Acidithiobacillus ferrooxidans ATCC 23270: one gene and its partner. The protein of the gene in region 1 interacts with the protein of each later gene in a pairwise test. Links are inferred from orthologs where the notes say so. Each region holds a gene or a part of one and is shown in the gene's direction. Other genes may lie near its edges.

What was found.
Region 2: the proteins of gyrB (region 1) and gyrA interact in binary tests that used the Escherichia coli proteins (3 or more experiments, as listed by UniProt). The link is inferred for Acidithiobacillus ferrooxidans ATCC 23270 from one-to-one orthologs.

Annotation. Positions count from the first base shown.
Region 1 is NC_011761.1:13-7,987, forward strand. Bases 1,825-4,925 are described here. They hold gyrB (DNA topoisomerase (ATP-hydrolyzing) subunit B), read left to right. Parts: upstream 1,825-2,224; coding sequence 2,225-4,627; downstream 4,628-4,925. Other genes in these bases: recF (DNA replication/repair protein RecF), read left to right, coding at 1,825-2,225; AFE_RS00020 (FAD-dependent oxidoreductase), read left to right, coding at 4,772-4,925. In the rest of the region: dnaN (DNA polymerase III subunit beta), read left to right, coding at 74-1,171; more of recF, read left to right, coding at 1,173-1,824; more of AFE_RS00020, read left to right, coding at 4,926-7,975. UniProt on the Escherichia coli protein: DNA gyrase negatively supercoils closed circular double-stranded DNA in an ATP-dependent manner to maintain chromosomes in an underwound state.
Region 2 is NC_011761.1:805,729-813,685, forward strand. The notes cover bases 2,422-5,504. They hold gyrA (DNA gyrase subunit A), read left to right. Parts: upstream 2,422-2,735; coding sequence 2,736-5,273; downstream 5,274-5,504. Other genes in these bases: mtnA (S-methyl-5-thioribose-1-phosphate isomerase), read left to right, coding at 2,422-2,679; serC (3-phosphoserine/phosphohydroxythreonine transaminase), read left to right, coding at 5,281-5,504. Outside these bases: AFE_RS04185 (class I SAM-dependent rRNA methyltransferase), read right to left, coding at 249-1,472; more of mtnA, read left to right, coding at 1,627-2,421; more of serC, read left to right, coding at 5,505-6,369; serA (phosphoglycerate dehydrogenase), read left to right, coding at 6,381-7,957. UniProt on the Escherichia coli protein: A type II topoisomerase that negatively supercoils closed circular double-stranded (ds) DNA in an ATP-dependent manner to maintain chromosomes in an underwound state.

The DNA of each region.
Region 1 (7,975 bases):
AAAATATAAATTATTTTTATAAAGAGACGCCATCGATCCCTTTCCAGTCCTGGCATTCTAGGAGCACATCCCGATGAAAATCACCATAGATCGTGAAGATCTTCTCCCCATCCTGGCGAATATGGCCAATATTGCCGACCGGCGCCCGGTACAACCAATTCTGGCCCATGTCCTTATCGAAGCCGCAGGCCAACACTGCCGCTTCGTCGCTACCGATCTGGAAGTCCAGCTTTCCGCCGACCTGGATCACCCGGTAGATGCGCCGGGCACTTGCGCCGTCCCCGCTCGCAAACTCTATGACATCTGTCGGGCGTTACCCGAACACACCCCCATAGAATTTCATAAAGACGGCGAAAAGCTGCTCCTGAAGGCCGCCAAGAGCCGCTTTACCCTGCACATATTACCCGCCGATCAATTTCCGTACCTCAGTACCCACAGCAGCCTCTGTCAGGGTAACGGCAATGCCAAAACCTTTCGCGAAGCGCTCGCCGTCGTCGCCAACACCATGGCACAGAACGACGCAAGGCTTTTTCTGAACGGCGTCCTCATCGAGGTGGAAGGTCAGGAGCTGCGTCTCGTAGCCACCGACGGTCATCGTCTGGCCATGATGACCCTGCCTTTTGCCAGCAGCCTGGAAAGCGGAAGCTACCAGGCCATACTGCCGCGCAAAGCCGTCCTCGAACTACTGCGGATTCTCGATGACGGCGACATCGTTCTGGAAATGTCGGATGCCAGCTTTCTGCTCAATGATGGTACACAGCAGTTCGCCTGCAAGCTCATCGACGCCAAATATCCCGATTACCGCCGGGTCATCCCCCAGGGACACCCCCGCTTCGCCATACTGGACCGCCAGGCCTTCAAAAGTGCCTTGCAGCAGAGCGACGTTCTGGTCAGCGACCGTAATCCGACCACCCATCTTCATCTGGAAAACGACCAGATGACCCTGCGCAGCCGCAATGAGGAGCAGGAGGAAGGCGAAATCCAGATTCCCGTCGAGTATCAGGGTGACACCCTGGATATCGCTTTCAACAGCCGCTATCTGACGGACACGACCCAGATATTCCCCCAGGAAAGTTTGCGGATGCGGGTCAAGGACAGCGACAGCAGCGCCGTTTTCACCCCGGTAGACAGCAATAATCCCCTGTATATCATCATGCCCGTTCGTCTTTGAGATGCCCCTGGAGGCACTGCATATCCAGTCTGTGCGTTGCATAGAAACCTTGGATCTGAAAACGGACCGCCAGTGGAACTGGCTGATAGGCGCCAACGGCGCGGGCAAGAGCTCGGTGCTGGAAGCCATCCACGTGCTTGGTACGGGGCAGACCTGGCGACATGGGTCCCGCCATGTCCTGCGGGAGGGGGACGACGCCTATCTGGTCAGTGCGCATCTGTCCGGTCATTTCCTCGCCCTGCGCCGGCGTGGCGAAGAACGAGAAATACGCTATGATGGGGAGCCGCTCGGTTCTGCCTGGCTACTGCTGGATATTTTGCCTCTGCAAAGCCTGCACGAGGACAACAGCCACTTTGTCTCGGGGACGGCGGAGGGCCGCCGGCGCGTACTGGACTGGGGCATTTATTACGCAGACCGGTATTACGGCACGGTATTTCGCCAATACCGACGGGCGTTGCAGCAACGCAATGCCTGGCTGAAAAGCGATCATGGCCGACAACCCTGGGACGATGGTGTCATCGTCGCCGGCGAAGACATCCAGCAGCGGCGGCAGGCCCATCTCGCCGCTGTGCAGCTCGAAGTCGTGACCCTCTGGGAACGCTGGTCCGGATCATTGTCCGGGCTCAGTCTGCATCTGCACAGCGGTTGGAAGGAAGGCATGGCGCTGGGCGACTGCCTGCTGCGGGATCACGAACAGGATCGCGAAGCGGGCTATACCCACAGCGGCCCGCATCGCGCCAATCTGGCATTCCGGGTACGCGGCAAACCGGCACCGGATATTCTTTCGCGGGGCCAGTTGCGGGTATTGGGTCTGGCCTATCGTCTGGCGCAGGTGAAAATCCTGAAGCAGGCCGGGTTGCCCCTGCCGACCATACTGATCGACGATTTCGCGGCGGAGCTGGACGCTTCGGCACGGGATTGGTGGGTCAACGAACTCGATCTGCTGGGTGTGCAGATCTTTGCTGCGGTCACCACCGCCCGGCAGATTCCGGCGACGGTGGGCGGCAGTCATTTTTGTCTGGCAGCAGGCCAGCTTGAGAAGGAAACGGCATGATGATGGAAACATACGATTCTTCCAGTATCCAGGTGTTGAAAGGTCTGGAAGCGGTACGCAAACGCCCCGGCATGTATATCGGCGATACCGATGACGGCAGCGGACTGCATCACATGGTCTTCGAAGTAGTGGATAACGCCATCGATGAGGCGCTCGGCGGGTATTGCGATACCATCATCGTGACCATCCACGAGGATGAATCCGTCAGCATCAGCGACAACGGTCGTGGTATACCGGTGGACATGCACGCCGGGGAGGGCCGATCCGCTGCCGAAGTCATCATGACCGTGCTGCATGCAGGTGGTAAGTTCGATGACAACGCCTACAAGGTTTCCGGCGGCTTGCACGGGGTTGGTGTCTCGGTGGTCAACGCCCTTTCGGAAACTCTGCAATTGCGCATCTTCCGTGACGGTTATGTCTGGACCCAGGAGTATCACGATGGCGAACCCCAGGCACCCATCGCCCGCGGCGATGCATCACGCAAACATGGCAGTACCATCCGCTTCAAACCCTCGCCCCAGGTTTTTGCCGATACCCATTTTCACTTCGAGATCATCGCGAAGCGCTTGCGCGAACTGGCCTTTCTCAATTCCGGCGTGCATATCACCCTGCTGGATGAGCGGGCCAGCCGGGAGGAAACCTTTCATTATGAAGGCGGTATTCGCGCTTTCGTAGAGCATCTCAACCGCAGCAAAACCGCCATTCATCCCAGTGTGATCACTCTCACCGGCGAGCGCGACGGCATTGTCGTCGAAGCGGCCCTGCAGTGGAACGAAGGCTATAACGAGGCGGTGCTCTGCTTCACCAACAATATTCCCCAGGCCGATGGCGGCACCCATTTGGCGGGCTTTCGCGGTGCCCTGACCCGTACCTTGAACCAGTATATGGAACGGGAAGGCATCATCGCCAAGGCCAAGGTTGCGGTGAGTGGCGAGGATGCACGCGAAGGATTGACAGCGGTGCTTTCCGTCAAGGTACCGGACCCCAAATTTTCTTCGCAGACCAAGGAAAAACTGGTCTCCAGCGAGGTCAAACCGATAGTCGAGTCCTCCATGTCCGAGGCGCTGACCATGTTTCTGGATGAGCATCCCAAAGAGGCGCAGGCCATCGCCGCCAAGATCGTCGAAGCGGCGCGGGCGCGGGAAGCCGCCCGGCGGGCACGGGAACTGACCCGCCGCAAGGGGGCGCTGGACATTGCCAACCTTCCCGGCAAGCTGGCCGACTGTCAGGAGAAAGATCCGGCCCAGTGTGAAATCTATCTGGTGGAGGGCGATTCCGCAGGCGGCTCTGCCAAACAGGGCCGGGATCGCCGGCATCAGGCCATCCTTCCCCTGAAGGGCAAAATCCTCAATGTGGAACGGGCGCGTTTCGACCGGATGCTTTCGTCCGACGAAATTGGCACCCTGATTACCGCGCTGGGTACCGGTATCGGTGCCGGGGATTTTGATGTGGCTAAGCTGCGTTATCACCGGGTCATCATCATGACGGACGCGGACGTGGACGGCAGCCACATCCGCACCCTGTTGCTGACCTTTTTCTATCGGCAGATGCCCGATCTCGTGGCACGCGGCCATATTTACATCGCCCAGCCGCCCCTCTACAAGGTCAAGAAGGGCAAGGAGGAACGCTACCTCAAGGATGACGGCGAACTGGCCGCCTATCTGCGTGAAATTGCCATGCAGGGCGCGCAATTCCGTCCCGCGGCGGATGCCGAGCCGGTAACGGATGAGCAACTGGGCGGCATGATGCGTCAATACCAGAACATCGAGGCACTGGTGCAGCGTCTGGAACGGCGTTATCCCAGTACTCTGCTCTGGGCCTTGGCCACCTTGCCACCCATCGTTGCGGAGTCGGCGGATAGCGCCACCTGGGACGATTTTGCGCGGCAGCTCCGCGCGGCACTGGAAGTGAATGCCCTGCCCGCCGAACATTACACGGTGGAGCGGGTGGGTGAAGCGGAGGCCTTGCGCCTGGTGGTGCGCCGCGAACATCATGGCAGCGTGGAACTGCGTTTCTTCGATCAGGATTTTTTTGCCGGGGGCGAATATCGACATCTGGCGGATTATGCGCGGCAGATCGAGGGCAAAATCGGCGTGGGAGCGCGTATGGAAAGGGGCGAACGAGGGCTTGCCGTCAGCCGTTTCCGCACCGCCATGGACTGGCTTCTGGCGGATGCCCGCCGTGGCGTCGAGATTCAGCGCTACAAGGGACTCGGTGAAATGAATCCGGAACAGCTCTGGGAAACCACCATGAATGCCGCAAACCGCCGTCTGGTGCGGGTGGATGTGGAAGACGCCATCGCCGCCGACGAGGTCTTTTCCATGCTCATGGGCGACGCGGTGGAACCGCGTCGGCGCTTTATCGAGGAGAATGCGCGTTTTGTATCCAGACTCGATATCTGATCGCGCGGCGGCTTCCTGATCAAAACGCAGTGATATGGGTCAACGGATGATATTTCCTCCGGCCATCCTGAAAAGATGACAGAATCCCATATTGCCAGCAGAATATGACAGCTTTGTGAATGCAGTCGCAGCGCAGTCGCTGGTATGACTCGGGAGATCCTGGTGCTTAATTTACTAAACTTTGAATATAAAGAACTTTTTACTTCTGAAGGGCTCGCGCGGCTGGATGGGGAATTTCTTCGTGTCCTGGCGGAAAAAGACCAGACCCTGGTGGAAGACCTGCAGGTATATCGTGCCGCCGGAGCGCGGCCTGCGGATAAAGCCCAGAGCGAGTTTCTGCTGCGGCTTGCGCCGCACCTGGAACGATTTGTCGCGCAGCTCTTCCACCTGGGGTCGGAAGTGGCGGCGTTGCAGGCCCGGACCCGCAGTCATGACGTAGTCATGGCGTTCAAAAAGCATTTCGTGTTGCGCCGCGCGCGCCGTTACCGGGGCGAATTCCCCGAATCCTTTGCCGATCTGGATCAGTGGTTGGACAGCGAAATCCGGCAGCGTGGCTGGCCGCTGGAAGATCGCGAATGGGCCATTGCCCGGCTGGGTGAAGCATGGCTCGAGGATGAAGCGGCTCATGCCGTGGCCATCGACCGTCTGACCCGGTGGTGTGCCCGCATCCTGAGTGATCCACAGGCCGCCCTGGCGGTGCAGGGCTGGTCCAGTTTCCGTCTCCCCCAACGAGTGGACCACGAGGCGCTGGTACCCTTGAAACGTCGGGAGGATCTCCCCGGTGCACCCTTCGTGGCGCCGGACGGCACCCTGCGGCGCCGCGACAGCTTTCATCTGACCGATCTGCGTATGGACGCCCGCAGCGTCCAGAATGAAGTCCATTATTGTTTGTACTGCCATGATCACGAAGGTGATTTTTGTTCCAAGGGCTTTCCGGAGAAAAAGGGCGTGCCGGAACTGGGTCTCAAGGTGGACCCCCTGGGCGTCACCCTGACAGGCTGTCCCCTGGAAGAAAAAATCTCCGAGATGCAGGTACTGAAGCGGGACGGATTCCATATCGCCGCCCTGGCCATGGCCATGGTGGACAACCCCATGGTCCCCGCCACCGGACACCGCATCTGCAACGACTGTATGAAGGCCTGCGTCTACCAGAAGCAGGATCCGGTGAACATCCCGCAGATTGAAACGCGGATCCTCACGGATGTGTTGAATCTGCCCTGGGGCGTGGAACTCTACGATCTGCTGACCCGCTGGAACCCGTTGCGCGCCGTGCAATACTTGGCGCAGCCCTATAACGGGCGCAAGGTACTGGTGGCGGGCATGGGCCCGGCTGGCTTCACCATGGCCCATCATCTCCTGCAGGAAGGTTGTGCGGTGGTGGGTATCGATGGCCTGAAAGTCGAACCCCTGCCCCGGCAGTGGCTGGAGCAGCCCATCCGCGACTGGAGCCATCTCCAGGAGGACCTCGACGAACGCATTCTGCTCGGGTTTGGCGGTGTGGCCGAATATGGCATTACCGTGCGCTGGGACAAGAATTTTCTCAAGTTGATCTACCTGACCCTGGCGCGGCGCTCGAATTTCCAGATTTTCGGCGGCGTACGGCTGGGCGGGACCATCACCCTCGAAAACGCCTGGGAACTGGGTTTCGATCATGTCTGCATCGCTACCGGCGCGGGTCTGCCGCGGGTGGTGCCCATGGGCGAGAGTCTGGCGCGCGGTATGCGTCAGGCCAGCGACTTCCTCATGGCGCTGCAGCTCACCGGAGCGGGCAAGCGGTCCAGTCTCGCCAATCTGCAGGTACGCCTGCCGGCGGTGGTGATTGGCGGTGGCCTCACGGCGGTGGATACCGCCACCGAGGTACAGGCCTATTATGTGCGGCAGGTAGAGAAGGTGCTGGCGCGCTACGAAGCGATGGTGACCCATTCCGGAGAAGAAAAACTCCGCGCCGGACTCTCCGCCGAGGATGCCGGGATTCTCGACGAGTTCCTGACCCACGGCCGCGCCGTGCGTGCCGAGCGCGAGCGCGCCGCAGCAGGGAACGAATCGCCCAATTTCGTGCCGCTGATCCAGTCCTGGGGCGGCGTCACCCTGGCATACCGGAAGGGGATGCAGCAGGCACCCGCCTATACCCGCAACCATGAAGAACTCATCAAGGCCATGGAAGAAGGGATCTATTATGGTGAGGGTCTCGATCCTCTCCGGGCAGAATTAGATAGCTATGGGCATATCGCGCACATGGTCTTCCGCCAAATGCGCGAGGTGGAAGGGCGCTGGCTGGCCAGCGATCAGGACGTGCGGCTTCCCGCGCGGGCCGTCTTCATTGCCGCCGGCACTGTCCCCAACACCATCTATGAAAGGGAATATCCGGGGACTTTCCAACTGGACGGGGACCACTTCCTGACCCATGTGGCCCACGACAACGGGCCGTTGCAAGCGGTGCAGGTGGCCGAGCACTGCAAAGCCCCCGAGGCCGGTCCCTTTACTTCCTATGGTGATGCGCAGGGACACCGGATCAGTTTTATTGGGGATACCCACCCGGTCTTCCACGGCAGCGTGGTCAAGGCCATCGCCTCGGCCAAGGCGACGTATCCGCAGGTCATGCAGAGCCTGGGGACGCTGGATACCGCCGTGGATCCCGACGTGCATGGCTTTCAGCAACGGTTGCAGCATCTGCTGAGCATGCGGGTACTCCGCATGGATCGCAGCAACCCCGCCGTCACCGAGATGTGGGTGGAAGCCCCGCTGGCGGCCCGCAATTTCCGGCCGGGACAGTTTTTCCGTTTGCAGACCTTCGAGAGTCACAGCCCGATCGTGGACGGTACCCGCCTGCAGATACCGGTGCTGACGGTCAGCGGTGCAGGGGTGGAAGGCGACGCGGTGCGCCTCATGATCCTGCAGTGGGGCACCGGACCGCGTCTGGTGGGACGTTTGCAGCCGGGCGACCCTCTGATACTCATGGGACCGACCGGCGCGCCCACCGACATCCCCAGCGGCAAGACCATACTGGTGGTCGCGGGACGCTGGGGTGCGGCGGTGATGCTGGATATCGGCCCGGCCTTGCGGGCGGCGGGCAACCGCGTGCTCTATGTGGCGGCATTGGGCAAAGCCAGCGAACTGGATCACCAGGCGGAGCTGGAAGAAGCCGCGGACCAGATCATCTGGTGTACGGGCAGCGGCTCGTTGATCGAGACCCACCGCCAGCAGGACCTCAGTGTCGAGGCCTCTGACATGGTCGCCTTGTTGCGGGCCTATGGGGCCGGGGAGTTGCCGGGGCAAAAGGCCCATGGGATGGAGATCGCCCTGAACAGTGTGGATCGCCTGATGGTCATGGGGTCCACCGGCCTGCTC
Region 2 (7,957 bases), 810 kb from region 1 along the record:
CCTCTTCGGTAATTGGGCTGGCTCGACTTGTAACGCTGATTGAATCGGCATGTCACAAATTCGTCACACAAAGAAAAAAATAATACGAATAATAAATATAACTCTTTGTTTTTATGGTGCCGGCAAGAGGAGTCGAACCTCCGACCTACCGATTACGAATCGGTTGCTCTACCAACTGAGCTACGCCGGCGTGGGCGCGATTGTACCTGTCACTGGGCCTGGCGACAAGAATCCACCGCGCTTGGTGGTCAGGCGGTCTTCTCTGCCTCTTCGGGTAACTCTTCTCGACGATGGATGAAGAAGCCCTTGAGATAGTTGCTTTCCGGTACCGCCGGGTGAACGGGGTGATCCATATCCTGACTGCCTTCGCCGATGATCTGGTAGTCCCCACGCTGGGGGGCAAAAGCGATCTGGCTGAGCAGCGTTTCCCGGCTCAGGTGATGCGAGCAGGATGCCGAGAACAGGATGCCGCCGGGGGTCAGCAGGCGCATGGCCATGTCGTTGAAACGGCGATAGGCGATGCTGCCTTCCTTGAAATCCTTCTTCGATTTGATCAGGGCCGGGGGGTCCAGGACGATGAGATCGAACTGCTCACCGCGGTCGCGTAAATTATGCAGCGTCTCCATGGCATCGCCGTGAATGCTGTGCAAGCCCTCAACCTCGTTGCGTCGGGCGTTTTCTTCGAGGATCGCCAGGGCCGGTGCCGAACTGTCCACAGCGGTGACGGCGCTTGCCCCGGCCTTGGCCAGGGGGATGGCAAAGCCGCCAAGATAGGCGAAACAGTCCAACACCCGGCGCCCCTGGGCAAAGTCCCGCAAGCGGCGTCGATTGGCGCGATGGTCATAAAACCAGCCGGTTTTTTGCCCGCCGCGGGGGTCAACCTGGAACAGACAGTCGTTTTCCCAAACCTCCAGCCGCTCCGGGATATGCCCGAAAAGGACTTCGACGCGGTCTTCCAACCCTTCCAGTCGCCGCGCCGCGCCGCTGGCCTTCAGCAAAATGCCCGCCGGGCGCAGCAGACCCTGCAAAGCCGCCGTGATCAGGGGCAAATCGCGATCCATGCCGAGACTACCTGCCTGTAGCACCAGATGGTCCTCATAGCGGTCGATAACCAGGCCCGGCAAACCATCGCCTTCACCATGCACCAGGCGATAGAAAGGCGCACCGAACAGACGCTCCCGCATCCGCAAAGCCTGCTGCAAGCGGCTGCGATAAAAGCCCTCGTCGATGCGGACATGCGGGTCACGGCTCAACAAGCGCGCACAGAGCAGGGTATGAGGATTGACGTGGGCGAGCCCCAGGGCCTTACCCTGGGCGTCTTCCATCCGGCAGACGCTGCCTGGAGTGACGGCGGTGAGGGGGGTTTTCTGGACATCGATTTCGTTGCTGTAGACCCATAGATGACCGGCGCGGAGGCGGCGATCCTCCTTGGGACGCAGGCGAAGAATGGGGTATGGGTTAGCAGAAGACATGAGTGGACCTGATGGTGAAAGCGGGAGTGCCCCGGAAACATGGGGTCTGGACGTTCCGGCGCATTTTACAGACTTTTCAACTGCCCGTATATTGAGCACACCATACTGCGGTGTTCCGCTCCCGACCGACCTGGTATCTTGCCGAGGAGGATATGTGTCCAGTGCCGACCAAATTCGTGCCATCCGTTGGGAGGAGGGTCAGCTCTGCCTTCTCGATCAGAGGCTGTTGCCGCAGCAGGAAACCTGGTTGAAGCTCAGTGATTATCGCGCGGTGGCGGTGGCGATTCGGCAGATGGTAGTGCGTGGTGCGCCGGCAATCGGCATTACCGCGGCTTATGCCATGGCACTGGCCGTGCGCGAGGCGAGCACACATACGGACTGGCAGGCACGCCTGCTGAGTGCCGCCGACGAGATCAAGGCGGCACGACCGACGGCGGTGAATCTCGCTTGGGCGACGGACCGGCAACTGGCATTGGCGCAATCGGTGTCTACCGCGGGACAGGCCGTTGCCGCGCTTTTACAGGCCGCTCATGACTTGCTCCGCGATGATATCGCCGATAACCAGCGTCTGGGCCGTTATGGCGCGGAGCTCTTGCCGGCGGAGGGTGGCATCCTCACCCACTGCAATACGGGCAGTCTGGCGACCGGCGGATATGGCACGGCACTGGGCGTGATTCGTGCAGGGATTTCTGCGGGTAAGCAGCTCCATATCTATGCTGACGAAACCAGGCCTTGGCTGCAGGGCGCGCGCCTCACCGCCTGGGAGTTGCAGAAGGACGGTATTCCCTTCCATCTCCATGCCGACAGCGCCGCGGCCTATCTGATGCAGCAGGGCCTGATCCATGCGGTGATCGTTGGTGCCGACCGCATTGCCGCCAATGGCGACACGGCGAACAAAATTGGCACCTACAGCCTTGCCGTATTGGCGCAATATCATCAGATTCCTTTCTATGTCGCGGCGCCTTTGAGTACGGTGGACTTCGCCATGCCCGATGGCGGCGGCATCGTCATCGAAGAGCGCCCCGCCGCCGAGGTGCAGCAGTGTGCGGGCCACGTGGTGGCACCCGAAGGTGTCGAAGTGCGCAATCCGGCTTTTGATGTCACCCCCGCCAGTCTGATCACCGCCATTATCACCGAGCGCGGCGTGGCGCGCCCAGGGTTTCCGGTGGCGCTCCAGGCGTTGGCCGCTGGCCACATGCAGGCTTAGCCCTGCTGTGGCATAATGCCGTGTTGAAAAAATAATCAGGGGTACTCAGTCTCCACATGATCGAATTCGCCAAAGAAACCATTCCTGTCAGTCTCGAAAAGGAGATGCGCCAGTCCTACCTCGATTACGCCATGAGCGTGATCGTCGGTCGTGCCCTGCCGGACGCCCGCGACGGCCTCAAGCCAGTGCATCGTCGTGTGCTCTTCGCCATGCACGAGATGAGCAACGATTGGAACAAACCCTACAAGAAGTCGGCGCGTGTCGTCGGCGATGTCATCGGTAAATACCATCCCCACGGCGATACCGCTGTCTATGACACGATGGTGCGGATGGCGCAGGACTTTTCCATGCGCTACCCGCTCATCGACGGGCAGGGTAACTTTGGTTCGGTGGATGGCGACAGCCCCGCCGCCATGCGCTACACCGAAGTGCGTATGTCCCGCATTGCCCACGAGATGCTGGCGGATCTGGAAAAGGAGACCGTTGATTTCGGCCCCAACTACGATGAAAAGGAGATGGAACCGCTGGTCATGCCAGCGCGTATCCCCAATCTGCTGATCAATGGCTCGGCGGGCATCGCGGTCGGTATGGCCACCAATATCCCGCCCCACAATCTGACGGAAGTGATCAGTGCCTGTCTGGCGCTGGTGGATGATCCCGAGACTCCGGATGAAGACCTGTTTACCTTGGTCCCGGCGCCGGATTTCCCGACGGCAGGTTTCATTCATGGCCGTGCCGGCAGTATCGAAGCCTACCGCACCGGGCGGGGCCGCGTGGTCATGCGCGCGCGCTGTGAGTTCGAGACGGACAAAAAATCCAACCGGCAGAGCATCATCGTCACCGAACTGCCCTATCAGGTGAATAAGGCCAAGCTCATCGAGCGCATCGCCGAGATGGTCAAGGAAAAGCGTCTGGAAGGCATCAGTGACCTGCGCGATGAGTCCGACAAGTCGGGTATGCGTATCGCCATTGAACTCAAACGGGATGCCAATGCCGATGTGGTGTTGAATAATCTTTACCAGCACACGGTCATGCAGAGCGTGTTCAATATCAATATGGTGGCGCTGCTGGACGGGGCACCGCGGACCCTCGGTCTGCGCGATCTGCTGCAGGCCTTCATCCAGCATCGCCGCGAGGTGGTCACCCGGCGCACCGTCTTCGAGCTGAAGAAGGCGCGCGATCGCGCCCATATCCTGGAAGGCCTGGCGGTGGCGCTGGTCAATCTGGACCCGCTCATCAGCCTGATCCGGGCGGCGGCCAGCCCGGCGGAAGCCAAGGCGCAGATGCTGGCGAAGTCCTGGGAGCCGGGCATGGTCGCGGCGCTGCTGGTCGAACGTGGAGAGCCCTCGGAGGGGATGCACGCGGACGGATATCATCTGTCCGAATTGCAGGCCCAGGCCATTCTCGATTTGCGTTTGCACCGTCTGACGGGGCTGGAGCAGGACAAAATCCGCGATGAATATCTGGCCTTGCTGGATCGTATCCGCGAGTTGCTGGAGATTCTCGGCTCGAAGACTCGGCTCATGGAGGTCATCCGCGAAGAGCTGGTGGCTATCCGCGATCAATACGGGGATGCCCGGCGCAGCGAGATCGTGGCGGATACCGGTGATATTTCGACGGAAGATCTGATTACCGAAGAGGAAATGGTGGTGACCTTCACCCACGCCGGTTATATCAAGGCGCAGCCGGTGACGGTCTTCAATGCCCAGAGACGGGGTGGCAAGGGCAAGATGGCCACCACCACCAAAGAAGAGGACTTTGTCGAACGCATGTTCTGCGCTTCGACCCATGCCTATTGTTTGTTCTTCAGCAATCTCGGTAAAGTCTTCTGGCAAAAAGTGTATCAGTTGCCGCAGGCAGGTCGTGGCGCCAAGGGCAAGCCCATCGTCAACATGCTGTCGCTGGCGCCCACGGAGCGCATCACCGCCGTGCTGCCGGTGCGTGACTTTACCGAGGGCCAGTTTGTCTGCATGGTTACCTCCCTGGGCGTCGTCAAAAAGACACCGGTCATGGAGTATTCCCGGCCGCGTAGTCAGGGGATCAATGCCATCAACCTGGATCCCGGTGATCGTCTGGTCGCCGTTGGCCTCTCTGACGGGCAGCGCGAGTTCATGCTCTTTACCCGGCACGGCATGGCGGTGCGCTTCCCCGAGGCGAAGGTTCGGGCCATGGGTCGCAATGCCCGGGGCGTGCGCGGCATCAGTCTGGAAGAGAATGATCGGGTGATTTCGGCACAGTGGGTGGACTCCAGTCAGGTGATCCTTACCACTACGGCCAATGGGTACGGTAAATTGACGAAAGTGGACGAATACCGCCGCACCAACCGGGGCGGGAAGGGCGTCATTGCCATCCAGACCAACGAGCGTAATGGCGATGTGGTCGGCGCGCTGGCGGTAACGGAGCGGGATGAATTGATGCTGGTCTCCGACCACGGCACCCTGATCCGCATCGCGGTGAACAGCATCCGCCGCACCGGCCGGAATGCGCAGGGGGTGCGTTTGATTAATCTGGGCGAGGGTGAACAACTCGCGGGACTGGCATTGATTGCCGATACGGACGAAGAGGAGGGGGAGCAGACCGATCTGCCCCAGTAAATGCACCATGAATCAAACTATTTTCAATTTCAGCGCTGGTCCCGCGGTTTTGCCCCACGTGGTTCTGGAACAGGTTCAGGCAGAGCTCCTGGATTGGCATGGCAGCGGCATGTCGGTCATGGAAATGAGCCATCGTGGTCCTGAATTCATGAAGATCGCCGCCGAGGCTGAGCAGGATCTTCGTGATCTCCTGGACATTCCGGCCAATTACAAGATTCTGTTTTTGCAGGGCGGAGCGACGCTGCAATTTGCCATGGTTCCACTTAATCTGATGCGCGGTCATGGCAAGGCCAGCTATGTACAGACGGGAATCTGGTCCAAGAAAGCGATTGCGGAAGCTCGGCGCTTTACTGCGGTGGAGATTGCCGCCAGCAACGAGGATCGTCACGCCAGCTACGTGCCCATGCAGGCGGACTGGCAGGTCAGCCCGGACACTGCGTATGTGCACATCACCGGGAATGAAACCATCGGCGGCGTGGAGTTCGACTTCATTCCGGATCTGGGCGATATTCCGCTGGTCAGCGATGCCTCTTCCCATATTCTTTCCAAGCCCACGGATGTCAGCCGTTTCGGTCTGATATATGCTGGCGCGCAGAAAAATATCGGCCCCGCTGGACTGACCCTGGTCATCGTCCGTGATGACCTCCTCGGCCACGCACCGGCAAACACCGCCACCATGCTGGATTACGCCGTCTATGCCAAAGAGGAATCCATGCATAATACGCCGCCGACCTTCGCCATCTATGTCGCCGGTCTGGTTTTCAAGTGGCTCAAACAGCTCGGCGGCCTTGAAAGGATGGCGGAGATCAACGCACGAAAGGCCCGGTTGCTCTATGACGCCATCGATGAATCCCGTGGGTTTTATGCCAACCCGGTGGAAACCCGCAATCGCTCACGCATGAATGTGCCTTTTACGCTGGCGGATGCGGCCATGGATGAAGCCTTTCTCAAGGGCGCCAGGAGTCATGGCTTGATCCAGCTCAAGGGACACCGCTCGGTGGGCGGCATGCGCGCCTCCATTTACAACGCGATGCCGGAGGCTGGCGTACAGATCCTGGCGGACTACCTGCGGGACTTCGCCCGCCAGCACGGTTGAGGAGCGCCACCATGCCAGCCGTTTTGATCGCCGATAAAATGTCAGCACGTGCGGTAGAAATATTTCACGAACGTGGTATCGCCGTGGAGGTGAAAACCGGTCTGGGCAAAGAGGCACTTTGCGCGATCATCGGTCAGTACGACGGTTTGGCGATACGCTCGGCGACCAACGTGGATGCCGACGTGCTCGCCGCTGCCAGTCGCCTGAAGGTGGTGGGGCGGGCTGGTATTGGCGTGGACAATGTCGATATCCATGCGGCCAGCAAACGCGGCGTGATCGTCATGAATACCCCCTATGGCAACACGGTGACGACCGCGGAGCATGCCATCGCCTTGATGATGGCGGCGGCACGGATGATCCCCCAGGCCACCATGAGCCTGAAGGCGGGGCAGTGGGAAAAATCCCGTTTCCAGGGGGTCGAACTCTACCAGAAGACCCTGGGCGTCATCGGCACGGGCAATATCGGTTCGCTGGTGATTGCCCGTGCCCAAGGTCTGGGGATGCGGGTCATCGCCTACGATCCCTATCTCTCCAAAATCCGTGCGGCCGATCTCGGCGTGGAACTGGTGGAGATGGATACGCTGCTGGCCCGCGCCGATTTTTTAACGGTCCATACGCCGCTGACGGATGCTACCCGTAACCTTTTCCGTGCCGAGACCTTCGCCAAAATGAAGCCGGGTGCCATTCTGGTGAATGCCGCACGTGGCTGCATCGTGGATGAGGCAGCCCTGTACGATGCCTTGAAATCCGGGCACTTGCGCGCTGCGGCTCTGGATGTTTTCTGCAAGGAACCGGTGCATGGCGACAATCCCTTGCTGGAACTGGACAACTTCATCTGTACGCCGCACCTCGGGGCTTCCACCGAAGAGGCACAGGTCAATGTCGCTATCCAGGTGGCCGAGCAGATCAGCGCCTATCTGTTGCGCGGCGTGGTCCAGAATGCGGTCAATCTGCCTTCCGTCAAAGAGGAGGAATTGCTGCTGTTGCAGCCCTACCTCAATCTCGGAGAGCGGCTCGGACTGGTTCTGGGGCAACTGGCAGGTTCCGGGCTGCGCGAAGTGGTGATCGAATATGCCGGCGAAGTTGCCGAACTCAATACGGCGGCCCTCACCACCGCCATTCTCAAGGGCATTCTGCAGAGTGCCCTGCCGGAAACCATCAATGCCGTCAACGCCCCGGTTCTCGCCAAGGAGCGCGGCATAGGCATCGAAACCCGCAAACGCGAATCAGCCGACGAACTGCGCGCCCGGATCGCGGTGACGCTGCGCATGGATCAGGGTGAGCGGGTGGCGGTGGGAACCCTGGTTCATGAGCATCAGGCCCGTCTGGTTCAACTGGATGGTATCGACGTGGAAATGCCTCTGGCGGGGGATCTGCTCTATATCCAGAATCGTGACGAGCCCGGTCTGATCGGGCGCATCGGTGGGTTGCTGGGCGCAGCGGGCATCAATATTGCGCAATTTCACCTGGGCCGCGAAAAACCGGCGGGGGCAGCACTCTCCTTCATTGCCGTCGACCAACCGCTGACGGAAGTGTTGCTGGAGCAGGTTGCCTCCCTTCCGGGAGTCTTGGCGGCCCGCATGTTGCG